3 regions of the Arthrobacter sp. P1_C12_2 genome follow, and region 1 is predicted to be linked to each of the others. Evidence: riboswitches for the same ligand, from Rfam matches in the RefSeq annotation. Region 1 holds a riboswitch; each other region holds the start of a gene.
The links. Region 1 has a riboswitch for S-adenosylmethionine ahead of metX (homoserine O-acetyltransferase MetX). Riboswitches for the same ligand answer to the same signal wherever they lie in the genome.

Region 1 (5,084 bases):
GGTCCCTGCCCATCTACCAGACGACGTCGTTCGTGTTCCCCAGCGCCGAAAGCGCCGCGAACCGCTTCGCGCTCGCCGAGCTCGCCCCCATCTACACCCGGATCGGCAACCCCACCCAGGACGCCGTCGAACAGCGGGTGGCCAGCCTGGAGGGTGGCCTCGCTGCCCTGCTGCTCAGCTCCGGCCAGGCCGCCGAGACCTTCGCGATCCTCAACATCGCCGAGGCCGGGGACCACGTGGTGGCCAGCCCCAGCCTCTACGGCGGAACGTACAACCTGCTCGCCCACACGCTGAAGAAGTTCGGCATCTCCGTGACCTTTGTTGCGGACCCGGACAACCTGGACCAGTGGCGGGAGGCCGTCCAGCCCAACACCAAGCTGTTCTTCGGCGAAGTGGTCTCCAACCCCCGCCAGGACGTGCTGGACATCGAGGGCATCTCCCGCGTGGCGCACGAGGCCGGCGTGCCGCTGATCGTCGACAACACGCTCTCCACCCCCTACCTGATCCGGCCGATCGAATGGGGCGCGGACATCGTGGTCCATTCCGCCACCAAGTACCTCGGCGGGCACGGCGCCGCAATCGCCGGCGTGATCGTGGACTCCGGCAAGTTCGACTTCGGCAAGGACCCGGAGCGGTTCCCCGGCTTCAACACCCCGGACCCCACCTACAACGGCCTGGTCTACGCCCGCGACCTCGGAGCGGACGGCGCTCTGGGCGCGAACCTTTCCTACATCCTCAAGGCCCGCGTCCAGCTCCTGCGCGACCTCGGCTCCGCCGTGTCCCCGTTCAACGCCTTCCTCATCGCCCAGGGCATCGAAACGCTCAGCCTGCGCGTCGAACGCCATGTGGCCAACGCCACCCAGGTGGCGCACTGGCTGGAGGCGAGGGACGACGTCGAATCGGTCGCCTACGCCGGGCTGCCGTCCAGCCCCTGGTACGAGCGCGGCCGCAAGTACGGACCCAAGGGGACCGGCGCCGTCGTGGCGTTCAACATCGCCGGGGGAGCGGAGGCCGGCAAGCGGTTCGTCGATGCCCTCGAACTGCACTCGCACGTCGCGAACATCGGGGACGTCCGGTCCCTGGTGATCCACCCGGCGTCGACCACCCACAGCCAGCTCTCGCCCGAACAGCAGGCGATCGCCGGGGTGAACCCCGGGCTGGTGCGGCTTTCGGTGGGACTGGAGCACATCGACGACATCCTCGCGGACCTCGACGCCGGATTCCGCGCGGCCAAGGGCGCCTAGGTAAGCAGGACGGCCGGTAAGCCGGACGGCCGGCGGCCGGTCTCCCTTGAACGGGGCGGCCGGCCGCAGTGCTCTCAGAAGGCCGAGGTGTCACATGAAAGTCACAATCTTCGTGATTTCCGCACCCTGTTTCGTAGACTCGTACCAGGTCATGAGTGCCAGTGACAGCCCCGGCTTGCTGGCCGGCAACCCTCCTTTTGCGGCGGGGTGCCCCGGGTGAAGACCTGGCCTGCCGGTCAGCTGGCGGCAGGCAAGCGCAAAGTTAGGTCCTCACATGACGATTGCCGTCACCCGCACAGGTGTTCCCGAAACCAAGCCGTCCCGCCATTCGGACGGGACCGTCCAGTACGTCAGGATCGGTGACCTGCAGCTCGAATCAGGGATACCGCTGCCGGATGTGGTCCTGGCCTACGAGACGTGGGGGACCCTGAATCCGGACGCCTCCAACGYCGTCCTCATTGAACACGCCCTGACCGGCGACACACACGTGACCCGCGGCGACAGCGGGGAGCCCGGTTGGTGGGAACAGCTCGCCGGACCCGGAGCTCCCGTGGACACGGACAAGTACTTCGTCGTTTCAATCAACATCCTGGGCGGCTGCCACGGTTCCACGGGACCCTCCACCCCGGCCCCCGACGGGCGCCCCTGGGGATCGCGCTTCCCGCTCGTCACCCTGCGGGACACCGCCGCCGCCGAGGCGCGGTTGGCCGACGCCCTGGGCATCGGCAGCTGGTACGCCGTGCTGGGCGGCTCGCTCGGCGGCGCGCGCGCCCTCGAATGGGCCGTCACGTACCCCGCCCGGGTCCGGCGCTGCGCCGTGATTTCCGTCGGCGCCAGCAGCACGGCCGAACAGATTGCCTTCGCGCAGGCCCAGACCCTGGCCATCCGCCAGGACCCCCACTTCAACGGCGGAGACTACTACGGCGGCCCGGAACCCGAAGCAGGGCTCGCCCTCGCCCGCCGCATCGCGCACATCACCTACCGCTCCGCGGCCGAACTGGAGGGCCGGTTCGGCCGGAACGCCCAGGCGTCCGAGGCGCCGCTGGAAGCCGGATCGCTGGCCGGACGCGGGCGCTACCAGGTGGAAAGCTACCTGGACCACCAGGGCAGCAAGCTGGTCCGGCGCTTCGATGCGAACAGCTACATCGCCATTACCGAAGCCCTCATGAGCCACGATGTCTGCCGGGGGCGCGGAAGCCTCGGTGAGGCCCTGGCCCCGGCCACCGCCGAGTTCCTGGTGGCGGCCGTGGACTCGGACCGCCTGTATTTCCCGGCCCAGTCCCGTCAGCTGGCCGAGGCCCTGCCGGGCAGCCCGGAACTGCACATCATTGAAGCACCGATCGGCCACGACGGCTTCCTGACCGAGATCGCCCAGCTCAGCGGCCAGTTGCGGGAGACCTTCTTCGGCCACTAGGCCGGATGAGTTGTGCATTTTTGCAGATGCGCTCTGCACTAATGGCCGTTGAGGCTCAGGGCGGGAGCGTCCATACTCATGGAGAATGACGCCATGTGCCCTACATCACGGGCGTCCTCAGTCCAATGGTCCACGGGGTGTCGAAGGCGACACCGAAGGAGTTCTCATGAGTACGGAAAACGCCGCGAGGCGCGCTGAAGAAACGGACGTCAAATCGTCCGGCCTGAAGAAGGTAGTAACGGCCTCCATGGCCGGCACGGTGGTTGAGTGGTATGAATTCTTCCTCTACGCCTCCGCCGCCACCCTGGTCTTCGGCAAGATCTTCTTCCCCAATTCGGGCACGGAACTGGACGGCATCATCGCCGCGTTCCTCACCTACGCAGTCGGCTTCATCGCCCGCCCGATCGGCGGCATTGTCTTCGGCCACTTCGGCGACAAGTTCGGCCGCAAGCAGCTGCTCCAGGTCAGCATCATCCTGGTGGGCGCCTCGACCTTCGCGATGGGCTGCCTCCCCACCTTCGCGCAGATTGGCTACTGGGCCCCGGCGCTGCTGGTCTTCCTGCGCTTCGCCCAGGGCTTCGCCGTCGGCGGTGAATGGGGCGGCGCCGTCCTCCTCGTCGCAGAGCACAGCCCCAGCAAGTCCCGCGGCTTCTGGGCCAGCTGGCCGCAGTCCGCCGTCCCGCTCGGCAACCTGCTCGCCACCGCCGTGCTGTTTACGCTGTCCTCCCTGCTGTCCTCCGCCGACTTCCTCAGCTGGGGCTGGCGCGTCGCCTTCTGGCTCTCCGCCGTGATCGTGCTGGTCGGCTACTACATCCGCACCAAGGTCAAGGACGCTCCCATCTTCCTGGAGGCCCAAAAGGAAGTCGCCGTTGAGAACAAGGGCTACGGCGTGGCCGAGGTCTTCCGCCGCTACCCGCGCGGCGTCTTCACCGCGATGGGCTTGCGCTTCGCCGAGAACATCCTCTACTACCTCGTGGTCACCTTCTCCATTACCTACCTGAAGGTCATCGTCCAGACGGACACCTCGCGGATCCTGCTCCTGCTGTTGGTCGCGCACTTGGTCCACTTCGCCGTGATCCCGATGGTCGGCAAGCTCTCGGACAACGTCGGCCGCAAACCGGTCTACATGGCCGGCGCTGTCCTCGGCGGCACCTGGGGCTTCTTCGCCTTCCCGATGATGGACACCAAGAACGACTTCGTCATCCTCGCTGCGATCACCATCGGTCTGCTGTTCCACTCGCTCATGTACGCCGGTCAGCCGGCCCTCATGGCCGAAATGTTCCCGACCCGGATGCGCTACTCCGGTGTCTCGCTGGGCTACCAGGTCACCTCGATTGTGGCCGGTTCGCTGGCTCCGATCATCGCCGTCGCCCTGCTGAGCCAGTACAAGTCCTCCGTCCCGGTGGCCATCTATCTCCTCGGCGCCTGTGTGGTCACGATGGTGGCGGTGTACTTCCTGAAGGAAACCCGCGGGATCTCGCTCCGCGACGTGGACGCAGCCGACGCCCGGGGCACGGCCGATCTCCTCGCCGCCTCCAAGAAGTAGGCAAGAAGCAGCATCGAATTAACACGGCAACAGCCCGGGACCCGCACTGCGGGACCCGGGCTGTTGCCTTTTGTGCCAGCTTAGCTTCGCCTGCCAGGCTGTCTCAGCCTGCCAGGACTGCCTGGCGGTCGGCAATCTCGGTCCGGATCGCCTCCAGCACGGCACGGACGGGGGCTGAACGCAGCGACTCGGGCCGGGCCACTGCCCAGATGGGCAGCTGGCGCTGGAAATCGTCCGGCAGGACGGGCAGGAAGCCGGACCGGCCGGCCACGAGGAAGTTGGGGAGCAAGCCTATTCCGGCGCCCCGCCGGACGGCCTCCAGCTGGGCGAAGACGCTTGTGGCCTGGAAGCTGGACCGCGGCACCGGCAGCTGCGTGGAGCGGTGCCCCAGCTCGGCCACCTGGAGCGCCGACTCCACGTAAGAGACAAAGCCGTGCTGGCGGACGTCGTCGAGCGTTGCCGGAAGCCCGTGCTCCTGCGCATATCCGGGACTGGCGTAGAGCCTGAGGAAATAGTTGCTCAGGAAAATGGCCTGGGCGTTTGCGGTGTCCATGTTGCCCACCACCACTTCCAGGTCCACGCCGGAGCGGTTTTGGCTGACCTTGCGGGTGGCGCTGAGCAGCTCGACGTTGAGCAGCGGATTCGCCTTCTGCAGCCGTACGAGCGCCGGGGCCAGGAATTCGGCGCCGAAGGCATCCGGGGTGCTGATCCGGACCAAGCCGGAGACCACGTCGCCGGACCGGGCAATGCTGCTGGACAGGGCGCCGAGAGTGCCCTCGATGGCCTCCGCGGCCGCGACGGCCTGGCTGCCGAGTTCGGTCAGCTCCCAGCCGTGCGGGCTGCGTTCCAGCGTCCGGCCGCCGAGCTGCTTGTCCAGGGC
Region 2 (6,520 bases), on a different contig from region 1:
CAGCAGCACAACGGCCGGAATCAGGGTCACCACGCGGCGGGCCATGACAGGAATCCGGATCTTGAGCAGACCCTGCATGATGGTTCCGCCTGCGTAGCAGCCCACCGAGGTCGATGCCAGGCCGGACGCGAGCAGCCCGACCGCGAAGATCACGCCGACGATGGGTCCGAGATTGGCGGTGATGGCGGCGTGCGCGCCCTCGATCGTGTCGGTTCCCGCTTCGCCGCCGAGGGTGGAGGCGGCAAGGAGGAGCATGCCGATGTTGACCAGTCCGGCGATGGCCAGCGCGGCCACGACGTCGATCCGGGTAGCCCGGACCAGGCGAGCGATGGCCGACGGCGGAACATGCAGGTGTTCGTCTGGCCGGTGCCGGTCCCGGGACAGGGCCGAGTGGACGTAGATGGCGTGCGGCATGACGGTGGCGCCGAGCATGCTGGCGGCCAGCAGCACCGTGTCCGGGCCCTGGAAGCGGGGCACGAGCCCGGCCAGGGCGGCCCCCGGATCCGGCGGGCTGATGAACAGCCCGGCCAGGAAACCGATGCTGATGATGCCGAGCAGGAACATGATGATGAATTCGAACGGCCGCTGTTTGTGCCGGGCCTGCAGCGCGAGCAGGAGCATCGACACCGCGCCGACAATCAAGGCGCCAAGGGGGAGGGGGAGTCCGAACAGCAGGTATAGGGCGATTGCCCCGCCCACCACCTCGGCGAGGTCGGTGGCGGCGGCCACGACTTCGGCCTGCAGCCAGAAGGCGCGGCGCCAGAACGGCTTGAGCCGCTCACCGAGGATCTCCGGGAGGCTCTTGCCCGTGACGATCCCGAGCTTGGCAGACTGGTACTGCACAAGGACTGCCATGATGTTGGCGGCCACGAGGACCCACACCAGCAGGTAGCCGTACTGCGCGCCGGCGGTCAGGTTGGCGGCCACGTTTCCGGGGTCCACATAGGCGATCGACGCCACGAACGCCGGCCCCAACAGGCCGATCAGCGCCCTGCGGGCACCCGGATGTTTGTAGGTGGGGGCGTCCTGCGCCGGTTGCCCGTGTCCCGTTAACTCCAGCACTGCCAGCTCCTGTGATTGGCGCGTCCGCGTTGACGCGATGATCGGCGCGGGCGGAAAAGCAGCCTGCGTGAAAGTTTCATGTGCCTACAAGTAATTATTAGGCATACCGAAACAATAAGCCCCGACAGGCTGCGCGTGCAATCCGGGAGGTGTCTCGCCGTAACAAGCCCGGGCCCTGCTCAGTCCCGGCGTCAGGCCCGGAAGGCCCGCCACGTCTGGGTCAGGTAGGGCAGCCGGAGCACGTCGCCTGGGGCGTGCCCCAGGTGCTCGTGCAGGTACCAGTCGAGGTTGGCCGAGACTTTGGCCCGGGTGGTATCCGATGCCGCGAGGTAGTAGCTGCGGGACTTGGTCAGCTCCTGGATGTCCTCCGTGGTGACGGAATCCTCCCACCGCGTCAGGTGGCTCTCCAGTCCGGTGAACTCGGGGCCCACGGGCGGGCGGAAGTGTGGTTTGTGGACGTCCCCGGCGTGCATGATCCGGGAGAGCCGGTGCACCCAGGGCACACTGGTGTCCAGCTGGTTCCAGATCAGGCCCAGCACGCCGTGTGGCCGCAGGATCCGGGCAATCTCGGTGCTGGCCAGGTGGGGGTCGCACCAGTGCCACGCTTGGGCGACCGTGACCAGGTCGAAGGACTCCGGCTCGAGACCGGTGTTCTCGGCGCTGCCCTCGATGGCGGTGACGGCCGGCAGGGTCCGGCGCAACTGCTCGAGCATGTCGGCAGAGGGGTCAACGGCGACCGTGCCCAGTCCGCGCTCTGCCAGAAGCGCAGTGAACTTGCCGGTGCCGGCGCCAATGTCGGCGGCGTCCCTGGCCCCTGCCGGGACCAGCCAGTGGGCCGACTCCTGCGGATAGCCGGGGCGGACGCGTTCATAGTGCTCCCCGCCGTCCTGGAAGCTTTGCCCGAGTTCCTGGCGCCGCTCACTGTGCAGCTTGGGTCCACTGTGCAGCTTGGTTCCGCTGTGGAGCCTGGGGCCGGCGCTTGCCACGTGCGATCTCCTTCGGGAAGGTCCTGCTTGTTTTTTCAGATACCTTTCGAATTTACCGCACCCGCGCCGGGTCCCGATCCTGCCCTAGTCGAGGGTGCAGGGCGCAGCGCCGGCGGTGCCGGGGGTGTTCGGCGCCCAGTGGGGGTAGCTGCGGGTATCGTTGGCCGGAACCCAGCGGCCGGCGTCCACCACGTAGTCCCAGCCGAGTCCGTTCTGCCGCAGCTGCTGCAGGCCGGCCAACAGCCGCTCGGCATCCTCCAGCCGTGAGCCGAGGCCGAAGCTGGCCCGCAGGGAGCCGGCGGGCAGGCCGAGCCGCTTGAGCAGCGGGTGGGCGCAGAAGCGGCCGTCGCGCAGGCCAATGCCGTGTTCGGCCGACAGGTAGGCGGCCACCAGCCCGGCGTCGTAGCCTTCCACGGAAAAGTTCACGACGCCGATCGTGCCGGTGCCCGGCTGATCGCCTCCGGAGGAAGAAGCGGGGGACGAATCGGCAAAAATCCGGTGCACGGTTACTCCCTCGATGCCCTGGAGGCCTTCGACCAGGAAGGACCGGATGGCGTCCTCGTGAGCCTGCCACTGCTCCGGGTCCAGGGCTGCGATGACCTGGGTGGCACGGGCGAGGGCTGCCGCGCCGAGGACGTTCGGGGAGCCGCCCTCGTGCCGGGCGGGTCCGGTGGTCCAGCTGACGGAGTCGAGCCGGGCGTCGCTGACCGCGCCGCCGCCGGCCAGGTGCGGGGTGCCGGCGTCGAGCCAGTCCGTCCGCCCCACCAGCACGCCGGCGCCGAACGGGGCGTACAGCTTGTGCCCCGAGAAGGCGAGGTAGTCGACGTCGTCCGCGGCGATGGCGATCCGCCGGTGCGGGGCCAGCTGCGCGGCGTCGACAATGATCCTGGCGCCGTACTCGTGCGCCAGTGCGGCCAGGGTCCGGATCGGCAGGATCTCCCCGGTGACATTGGAGGCGCCGGTGACGGCCAGCAGGCTCACGCCGCCGCGCGCGAGCTCGTCCCGCAGCCGGTCCACGGTGGCCGCGAGGGTGGGGGCGGCCACGACGCTGCGGTGCGGGACGTTCTGCCAGGGCAGGAGGTTGGCGTGGTGCTCGATGTCGAGGTAGAGGACCTCGCCCGCGGGCCGCCCGTCGCGCAGCGGCAGGCAGCCGGCCAGCAGGTTCAGGGAATCGGTGGTGTTGCGGGTGAAGATCACGGAATCGTCCGGCCGGCCGCCCACGAAGTCCCGCACGATGTCCCGGGCGTTCTCGTAGACGGAGGTGCTGATCTGCGATGCGTAGCCGGCGCCGCGGTGCACGCTTGCGTAGTACGGCAGGATTTCGTTCAGGTAGGCCGAGACCACGGACAGGGCCGGGGCAGAGGCGCCGTAGTCGAGGTTGGCGTAGCGGGCGTGGCCGCCGGTGATCAGCGGGGCCTGGATTTCGGCCCCGGTGACGGCGGCCAGCGGGCGGGCCGCGAGGGCGAGGCGGCCAGCAGCCTGCCGCGGATCGGCGGCGGCGTGGAATTTGGGGGCGACGGGGAAAATGGCAGTTGTCATGGGACCTCACTCGAACAGGACCCCACACCGTGGGAATCCGCGCTTGCCGGGTCCGTTCCGGACCGGCCAGGTCGTCACCCGGGGCACCCCACCGCGACTGGAGGGTTGCCGGCCAGCAAACCGGGGTTTAGCGCTGGCACTCGTGACCTGCATCGAGCGTAGGACATTCGCGCGGCCGCGGAAAAGGCGGCCGCCGATTGTGAAGCGGATTGTTACGGACAGGGCTACGAAGCAGCCGGAGCGACCGGGACTGCTTCCAAGGACGCCGTCTCTTCCCAGGGCGGCCGCTTCTGTCCTGCCAGATTGCCGATCCGGGGGTTCCTGTCGCCGGTGAGCTGAACGCTGAGGCCGAACAGGACTTCCAGTGCGGCCGCGTAGTCGTGCTGGCGGCCGTCCGCGGCCAGTTCCCGGGCGCGGACGGTTGGGGTGTGAAGCAGTCGGCGGACAATTCGACGCATCGCGAGGTTCACATCCTGCGCCTGGGCGCCGCACCCGTGTTGCTTCATGACACGCTCCATTTCAGCCTCGAGGACCTGGTGGACGTGCCGGCGCAGGGCCACGATGGCGGCGTCGACTACGCGCAGCTCCTCTTGTTTTTCGAAGCTGCGCGCCGCCTGCCGGACCAGGGCACCGGCGAGGCGGAGCGCCTCGGCATCCGCCGGCGGAGCCGCGAAACGCACTGAATCCAGGGTGATCAGTTCGACGCCTGGCAGATCCGCCACCCGGGGGTCGAAATCACGGCTGGGGGCGAGATCGATGACGGTGAGGGCACGGCCCGAGTCATCCCTCCAACCGGCCAGTTCGGCGGCACTTATGCGCGTCTCAGTGCCGCTGCAGCCAATGATGATGTCTGCCCGGGCTATGGCGGCAGGCAGCTCGCGTGCGGTCAGCGCCGTGCCACCCCTGCTCGCCACAAACGCGTCTGCGCGGCCGGATTGGGAGAAGACGGAAATGGTTGGGCATCGTCTGCTCCTGAGGATCTCCGCGACGCAGGCGGCATAGGAACCGGTGCCGAAGAGGACCACGGAAGCATCTGCCAGGGACGGGTGCTCTGATCCAGCGGCTGCCAGTTCGAGGGCCACACAGGCTATGGACCTGCTGGAGCCGCCGAGCGCAGTCCGCGCCCCCACGTCCCTGCCCGTGCGGGACGCCTCCTGAAACAGCCGGACTAAAAGCCCGCTCGCGGTGCCTGCAGCTTGTGCTGCAGCGAGGGCGCGGCGGACCTGGCCGGCGACTTGACGCTCACCCACCACAACGGAGTCCAGGCCGGCTGCAACGGCGAAGAGATGCTCTGCGGCCGAGGCTCCAGACGCGTGCTCGAACAGGGAGGCGAGCCGGGCCACGGGCAGGCGCGTGCAGAGGCGGACAGAACCGAGGGCCTCGGAGCAGACGGCTTCAATATGTTCCCTGGACGCCACCTCGCAGTAGATTTCGAGCCGGCTGCATGTGGACACGACCACGGACCCGGACACGGCGGAACTGCTGGCGAGCAGATGCTGGCCCAGCTCCGAGGAAACAGCCTGGAGCAGGGTGGCGGACTCAATGTCCAGATCCCGGTACTTCGCCACGAGCACCAGCAGAACGGGGCCGACGTCGGGGTCGCGGGATTCGGGATCCGCGGGTTGAACCGATCCAGACATGGCCGCCCTCCTGCCACTCGCTGCCCACTCCACGCCCTGACCGGCAGCGAAGGTTGGGGACAGCGTCGTACAGAGGCCCTTGGGAATTCTTGAGGGTGGGGCCTAGAGGAGGTCGTCGAGTCCGGGGTTGAGCCGCTTGAGGACTTCCGAGTGGAGGATCGAATTGGTGGCCAGGGCGTTGCCGCCGAAGGGCCCGTCCTCGCCCTCGAGCGAGGTGAAACGGCCGCCGGCCTCGGTCACGATCGGCACCAGGGCGGCCATGTCATAGAGGTTCAGCTCGGGTTCGCAGGCGATGTCCACGGCACCCTCGGCCACGAGGCAGTACGACCAGAAGTCACCGTAGGCGCGGGTCCGCCATACTTCCTCGGTCAGGCCCAGGAATTCGTCCAGGTTCCCGCGTTCCTTCCAGCCGCCAAGGCTGGAGTAGGACAGCGAGGCGTCCTCAAGATTGGAGACGTTGGAAACCTTCAGCCGCGTGGCGGCGGCGAGCGAGCGGCCGGTGTAGGCGCCCGCACCCTTGGCGGCCCACCAGCGCTTGCCCAGTGCCGGCGCGCTGACGACGCCGACCACCGGCTCGCCCTCATCGACGAGGGCGATCAGGGTGGCCCAGACCGGGACGCCGCGGACAAAGTTCTTGGTGCCGTCGATCGGGTCGATGACCCAGCGGCGGGAACCGTGGCCCGAGCTGCCGAATTCTTCGCCCAGGACCGCGTCGCGCGGACGTGACCGGGAGAGCTGGCCGCGGATGGCCTCTTCCGCGGACTTGTCGGCATCGGTGACGGGTGTGAGGTCCGGCTTCGTCTCGATCCGGAGGTCGAGCGCCTTGAAGCGGCTCATGGTCTGGGAATCGACCGAATCTGCCAGGACATGGGCAAGGCGCAGGTCATCGTTGTAGCTCGAAGCGGGTTGGCTCATGGTTCCAAACTACCGTCAAACCGGGCTGCCGGACGGGAGGCTGCGGCCCGGCGCCGCGGCCCTGTTGCCGGTCCGGCTAGGAGACGGTGCCCAGTTCCTTGGTTTCCTGTGCTTCCATCCGCGGGTCCGTGCCCAGCAGCCGGCGCAGGGACGCGAGCCTGGCCGGTCCCGAGGGTCCCGCGTGACCGGCCGCAACCCACTTGTCGACGCCGCAGTTGACGGCGGTGGCGTCATGCTTGCAGCCGCGTTCGCAGTCATCGGTGCCCGGTTCCAGGTCCGGGAAGGAACGGAGGATCCGGTCCGGGTCCACATGGGCCAGCCCGAAGGACCGGATGCCGGGGGTGTCGATGATCCAGCTGCCGGCCGGGGCATCGTTGA
Region 3 (6,520 bases), on a different contig from region 1:
TGATCCACGACTGGGTCTACGAGAACCGGGCCATCTACCTGACCGAGCTCAACAAGCTCGGCGCCCAGGTGCAACTGCTCGATCCGCACCGCATCTACGTCAACGGGCCCAGCAAGTGGCGTGCGGCCGAGGTCGGCTGCCCGCCGGCCCTCCGTCCCGCCGCCTGCCTGCTGCTGGCCATGCTGGCGGCCCGCGGCGTCTCGGAGCTGCGGAACATCTATGTCATTGAGCGCGGCTATGAGGACCTGGCCGAGCGGCTCAACACCATCGGCGCCAAGATCGAGTACTTCCAGGACTAATCCCAGACTGAGCCCCAGCAACGCGCCGGTCAGATCGCGCCGGTCAGATCGCGTCCGTCCGAAGGGGCGGCATGGGCGCGGCCTGACCACGCGTTGGTGTGGGGCATTTCGGCGGATCCTGACGCACAATAGATTCATGCGCACCTTCGGCGTGGAGGAAGAACTGCTGATAGTGGACCCCGAATCGGGGATGCTGCTTGCCCTCGCCGACCTCATGCTGCCGAGCCTGGTCCCGCCGCAGCAGGAAGCCGCCAGGGTTCTCGCAGCACAGAATCCGGTCCACGAAGGCGCCGACTTCAGCTACGAGCTCAAGCTCGAACAGATCGAGACCCAGACGCATCCGTGCCTGGAGTACACGGAACTGCTCCGGCAGCTCAGGCGTGGCCGGGCCCTGGCGGACCAGGCCGCCCGGGCGCACGGCGGGCGCGTCGCAGCATTGGCCACCTCGCCCCAGGGCTCCGCCACGCACCTGACCCCGAATCCGCGCTACATGACCATGCAGCAACGCTTCGGGCTCACCGTCCGGAACCAGCTGACCTGCGGCCTCCACGTCCACACGTTTGTGGAGTCCCCGGAGGAGGGCGTCGCCGTGATGGACCGGATCCGCGACAAGCTCGCTGTGCTGATAGCACTCAGCGCGAATTCCCCGTACTGGAACGGGGCCGAGACCGGATTTGAAAGCTACCGCACGCAGGCGTGGAACCGCTGGCCGGGATCGGGTCCCACGATGATCTTTGGCAGCCTGCCCGTCTACCGCCGCGTGATCACCCGGCTGGTGGAAAGCGGCGTCCTGATGGATGAGGGGATGGTGTATTTCGACGCGCGGCTGTGCCGCCAGCATCCCACCGTGGAGATCCGGGTCGCGGATGTCTGCCTGCGGGCCGAGGATGCTGCCCTGATTGCCGTGCTGGTGCGCGCCCTCGTGGAATCGGCGGCGCGGGAGTGGAACGACGGCGTCGATCCCGCCCCGGTGCCCACCCTGCTGCTGCGGATGGCCGCCTGGCAGGCCAGCAACTGCGGACTGCGCGGGGAGCTCCTGGACTTCGGAACCTTCACCCCTGCACCGGCCGCGGACGTGGTCAGGGCGCTCGTGGACTTCGTGGCCCCGGTGCTTGAGGAGCAGGGCGAACTGGAGCTGGCGCGCGAGGGCGTCGAGCGGATCCTGGCGGAGGGCACCGGTTCGCAGCTGCAGCGCGGCCCGTTCCGGGCCGGCGGGCTGCCCGCCGTCGTCGAACGGGCCATCGAACTGACCACCCAGGGGGCCATCGCCGAGGGACCTGCCGACAACCGTTCGCCGCTGGGGCGGTTGCGCCCGGCCTGACTCGGGGCCGGGGCAGGAACGGGCGCCGAAGCAGGAACGGGAGCCGGAGCCGGCGGCCCTAGACCTGTTTGAGCGCCTGGCCGAGGTCGCGGATCAGGTCCTCGACGTCCTCCAGGCCCACCGAAAGCCGGATCACGCCGTCGCTGAGCCCGATCGCCGCGCGGCCTTCCGGGCCCATCGCGCGGTGCGTGGTGGTGGCCGGGTGCGTGATGAGCGTCTTGGCATCGCCGAGGTTGTTGGAGATGTCGATGATCCGCAGCGCGTCCAGGAGCGCGAACGCGGCCTCCTTCGCCGTGCGGCCCGGGGCGGGCTGCAGTTCCAGGGTGAGCACGGTCCCGCCGGCCTTCATCTGCTTCGCGGCGAGCCGGTACTGCGGGTGGGACGGCAGCAGCGGGTACTTCACCCAGCTGACCGCAGGCTGTCCTTCGAGCCATTCGGCCAGCCGCAGTGCGGAGGCCGAGGAATGGTTGACGCGCAGGGCCATGGTCTCCAGGCCCTTGGTGAGCACCCAGGCGTTGAACGCCGACAGCGCCGGACCCGTGTGCCGCATGAGCTGCTTGACGGGCCCGTCGATGAATTCCTTGGTGCCCAGGATGGCCCCGCCCAGGACCCGGCCCTGGCCGTCGATGTGCTTGGTGCCGGAGTAGACGATCACGTCCGCGCCGAGGTCGCCGCAGCGCTGCAGCAGCGGCGTGGCGAAGACGTTGTCGACCACCACCGTGGCGCCGGCCGCATGTGCCAGTTTGCTCACGGCCGCGATGTCCACGATTTCCTGCATCGGGTTCGACGGCGACTCGAAGAACACCGCCGTGGTCGGCTCGGACAGTGCGGACTGCCACTGCTCCAGGTCCGGGCCGTCAACAAAGACCGCCTCGACACCCCAGCGCGGCAGGATCTCGTTGAGGATCACGAAGCACGAGCCGAACAGCGAGCGGGCCGCGACCACCCGGTCGCCGGCCGCCAACAGCGCGCCCAGGGCGGTGAAGACGGCGGACATGCCGGACGCCGTCGCAAAACACGCCTCGGTTCCCTCGAGCAGCCGGAGCCGTTCCTGGAAGGTGGCGACGGACGGGTTCCCGTAGCGGGAGTAGACGAATCGCTCATCTTCCCCGGTGAAGGCGCGCTCGGCGGCGGCCGCGGACTCGTAGACGAAACCGGAGTTGAGGAAGATCGGCTCGGTGGTTTCCTGGAAGCCGGTGCGGTCCAGGCCGCCACGGACAGCCTGGGTGTCGGCCGCCCAGCCGGCGGCGTCGGGATTGAAAGTCACTTAAATCTTTCCGAGGTTGGTGGGCAGGCCGCGGTTCTTCCAGCCGTTGACGGTGCGTTCGCCAAAGCGGTCGGTCTCGCCTTCGAAGCCCTCAAGAACGTTGTACGAGGTGTAGCCGGCGCCCGTCGCGGCCGTCGCGGCGGCGATCGACCGGGCACCGGAGCGGCAAAGGAACACCAGCTCGACGGCCGTGTCCTCCGGCGCCTGCTGTCTTAGCTGTTCCACGAAGTGCGGGTTCGACGTGCCGCCGGCGAGGTTCCACTGGATGAAGAGCGGATCCTTGCGCCCTTCGCCCGCGGTGTCCGGGATGCCGATGTGGGCCCATTCGCCCTCGGTCCGGACATCCACCAGGACGGCTCCCGCCTCCAGCTTGGCCCACGCCTCATTCGGGCTGAGGTCTCCGGCGTAGCTCATGCGTGGCCCGCGAATGCCTCATCGGCGCCAAACTCGTCGGCGTCGAGCTCATCAACGGCATTGGCCACGGCGGCGTCCGCACTGGCAATCGCGGCCGGCAGGACCAGCGCCTGCGCCACGATCACGGTGCTGCCGTTGAAGCTTGCGGCGGGGCTTCCGTGCAGCACATAGCCCTCGGCCAGGGCGGCCGACACCCGCTCACAAAAGGCGCGGTCATCCGCGCCGGTGAACAGGCGGTAGGCCAGCCTTTCCTCGCCGGCAGTCGGCGCGCTGGGGGCTGTGCCGGGGGCTGTACTGGCGGCTGTTGTGGGTATTGACGTGTCGGGCACGACGGATCTCCTCTTTCACGCTTGCAGCTCGAATGGTCGATATGCCGAGTATTCACCTGAGGCACCCCGCCGCGAAAGGGAGGGTTGCCGACCGGCCAGTCAGGGCTTGGCACCGGTTCTCATTACTCCCCAAAAACGTAACACCTACGACGCCGGCCCGCACCGCCGCCGTCGTCATGTTCCGTAACCGGACCGCCCCCTCTGACTGGCGCAGCCTGGTGTCGCCGGCGTGCGGCGTGCCCCGGACGAGTAGTGGCGCGCTCCAGTTTCGGGTACTGTCCACTCGTGCCTGCCGGGACGTTTCGCCGTCTACTGGGGGATAGGTCGGACGTGTCGGCCGGAGCTGCAGGGTGATTCGCGCAGTCCGTGAATCGGGCGGCCCGTGAAACCGACTCGTCTGTCCGTCAACAAGTTTTGTCTGAGCATCGTTGGCTGGAACCGTCGGAGCCGCAACCGCGGCCCGGCCGGTGACGGCGGAATGGAGCAATTGTGGGCCCGCGCATACTCGTTACCGGGATGGCCAGCGCCGCCGGACGGACCGTCGCGGCCCAGCTCGAGGCCCGCGGCCTCCCGTACCTCGGCTCCGACGCCCGCGCCGAAGCCCGCCAGGCCGGGGAGGCTTCCGCCGCCGCCGCGGTCAGGCTCCTGCCGGCGACGGACCCGGATATGGTCCTAGATCTGCGCCGGCTGGTGGACCGCGAGGCCATCAATGTCATCATTCCGACCCTCACCGTGGAACTCCCGGTCCTGGCAGCGGCCCGCGCCGGATTCGCCCAGGACGTGCGAATCATCGTGGGCGACCCCGCCGCGGTGGCCCTCGCCAACGACCACCTGTTCACCACTTGGGCGTTGGAGGCAGCCGGCATTCCGGTGCCCCGGTTCGCGGTTCCGGGCGACCTCGCCGCCGCACCGGCATCCCTCGCCGGCCTCAGCGGCCCCGTGGTGGTCAAGCCGCGGGCCTTCAAAGGCTCCCATGGTATTCACCTGCTGGCCGGCACCGCTGCCGTCAGCTGGAAGAACATGCCGGCGGGGCAAGTGGTCCAGGAGTTTATCCCGGGCGCCGACTACGTGTGCCTGGTGTTCGGCACCCCGGCGCGCAACGCGATGGCCCCGGTGGCGGTGGTCCTCGAAAAGACCAGGACTCCGTATGGACGCGCCGGCAGCGACGAGGTCAGCCGCAGGGTGCCGGCGAACCAGGCCGGAGACGTGCGCAAGCTGGGCCTGGCCGCCGTCCGTACGCTCGGGCTGACCGGGCCGGTCCAGGTCCAGATCCGCCGCCGCGCGGACGGGACGCCAGTGGTGCTGGGTGTCTGCGCGACCCTCGGGGAGAACAGCACGTGGGCCCCGGAAATGCTCGACGCCGTGCTGGCAACCTTCATGCTCCCAGCGTTCAACCCGGCCTCCTTCCGCCGGTGCCCCGCAGTTCCCGCGGACGCCCTGGGGTGAGCCCGCGTTGCTATTCGATAGTGGCGAAGAGGGTGTTGAGTTCGGCCGTGAGCTGGCGTCGCAGTTCCGGGGTGCCGATTTCCTGGCCGTCGATGTGGTTCACGGGGGCCAGGAGCCGGATGCTGGAGATCAGCCAGACCGCGTCGGCGTCCAGCAGGTCCTTCGGCTCAAGCGGGCCGTAGCCCAGCTCCCAGCCGGCAGCCTTGGCGGCGGTGAACAGGGCGCCCTGAGAAGTGCCGGGCAGGATGCCGCTGTCCAGCTGGGGCGTGATGAGCCGCCGGATTGTGCGGATGCCGCCGGCGCCGTCGTCCGAGGTTTCCAGGTGGGCCAGCAGAACGGTCGACGTCGGTCCCTCCAGGACCCGGCCGTCCGCGGACGTGAAGATGACGTCGTCGGCGCCCTGCCGGTGGGCGTAGCGCAGCGCCGCCATGTTTACGGCGTAGGAAAGGGTCTTGGCGCCGAGCAGGAGCCAGGGGGCGCGCTCGCCGACTTCACTGTCGTAGCCGCGGTCCAGCAGGATGACGTCAATCCCGGTCTCGCGCTGCCGGCGGCCCGCGGCCGCTGGGGCGGAAGCCTGGACCCAGCACGTCGGGGCCGCCGCGCCCTCGGGCCCGCGGGTGACAATGAGCTTCACCACAACCTCGTCCTGGTCCGGGCCGCCCGTTGCGGCCGCGGCGGGTTCCTCCACCCGGAACTCGCGGATCGCGGTTTCCACCGCCCGCCGCCACGCGTCCTCGGCCGGGATGTCCAGCTCCAGCAGCCGGGCCGAGCCGGCCAGCCGGGTCAGGTGCGCCTGGATCTTGCGGGGCCGGCCGCCGACGGCGAGCAGCGATTCGAAGACGCCGTCACCGCGGGTGGCGCCAAGGTCGGTGGCCATCAGTTGCGGCTGCGACGCGTCGGCAACGCGGCCGCCGTCGAACGCCGGGTCGAGGAAGACCAGCACGGTCGCGGGCGCAGGAACAGAGGCAGGAGGGGTCATGGTTACAGCTTAGTCTCGGGGGTCCCGGGATAGGATTTGCACACTGCCCGTTCCGGAACTGTTCCGCGGGCCTGTACTTTGAGGGGTTCGCCTGTGCTTTGGCCACTTCCGCTGGCGGAGACGTTACCGTCCTGGGCGATTCTGATCCTGACCCTGCTCGACTTCGCCATCCGCGTGCTGGCACTGGGCATCATCCCCGGAAACCGGCGGCCCACCACCGCGATGGCCTGGCTGCTGTGCATCTTCATTGTGCCGACCCTGGGCCTGCTCTTGTTCTTGCTGTTCGGCAACTTCCGGCTCTCCCGCCGGCGCCGTGCCCAGCAGGATGCCGTCAACACCCGGATCCGGGCCGGGACGTCGGACCTGGAAGAAATGGAAAGCCGTTACGACGGACCCGAATGGGTGGCGTCCGCCGCTGAACTGAACAAAACGCTGGGCTCGCTGCCGATGGTGGACGGCAACAGC

Region 2: linked by a shared signal. The riboswitch ahead of AC1DZQ_RS09070 (aminotransferase class V-fold PLP-dependent enzyme) and the one ahead of metX (homoserine O-acetyltransferase MetX) in region 1 are both predicted to bind S-adenosylmethionine.
Region 3: linked by a shared signal. The riboswitch ahead of AC1DZQ_RS02355 (DUF1737 domain-containing protein) and the one ahead of metX (homoserine O-acetyltransferase MetX) in region 1 are both predicted to bind S-adenosylmethionine.

The regions. Positions count from the first base shown of each region.
Region 1 is NZ_JBFUAF010000005.1:201,998-207,081, reverse strand. It holds gene AC1DZQ_RS07980 (bifunctional o-acetylhomoserine/o-acetylserine sulfhydrylase) at 1-1,244, shown strand, start outside; SAM riboswitch class IV at 1,392-1,507, shown strand; gene metX (homoserine O-acetyltransferase MetX) at 1,519-2,658, shown strand; gene AC1DZQ_RS07970 (MFS transporter) at 2,825-4,204, shown strand; gene AC1DZQ_RS07965 (LysR family transcriptional regulator) at 4,308-5,084, opposite strand, start outside.
Region 2 is NZ_JBFUAF010000006.1:205,265-211,784, forward strand. It holds gene AC1DZQ_RS09060 (Nramp family divalent metal transporter) at 1-1,062, opposite strand, end outside; gene AC1DZQ_RS09065 (class I SAM-dependent methyltransferase) at 1,254-2,048, opposite strand; gene AC1DZQ_RS09070 (aminotransferase class V-fold PLP-dependent enzyme) at 2,133-3,587, opposite strand; SAM riboswitch class IV at 3,622-3,735, opposite strand; gene AC1DZQ_RS09075 (glutamyl-tRNA reductase) at 3,812-5,227, opposite strand; gene hisN (histidinol-phosphatase) at 5,330-6,142, opposite strand; gene rsgA (ribosome small subunit-dependent GTPase A) at 6,219-6,520, opposite strand, start outside.
Region 3 is NZ_JBFUAF010000001.1:498,485-505,004, reverse strand. It holds gene AC1DZQ_RS02375 (UDP-N-acetylglucosamine 1-carboxyvinyltransferase) at 1-299, shown strand, start outside; gene AC1DZQ_RS02370 (glutamate--cysteine ligase 2) at 436-1,620, shown strand; gene AC1DZQ_RS02365 (O-succinylhomoserine sulfhydrylase) at 1,679-2,887, opposite strand; gene AC1DZQ_RS02360 (rhodanese-like domain-containing protein) at 2,888-3,301, opposite strand; gene AC1DZQ_RS02355 (DUF1737 domain-containing protein) at 3,298-3,615, opposite strand; SAM riboswitch class IV at 3,643-3,757, opposite strand; gene AC1DZQ_RS02350 (ATP-grasp domain-containing protein) at 4,120-5,076, shown strand; gene AC1DZQ_RS02345 (aminodeoxychorismate lyase) at 5,087-6,055, opposite strand; gene cls (cardiolipin synthase) at 6,149-6,520, shown strand, end outside.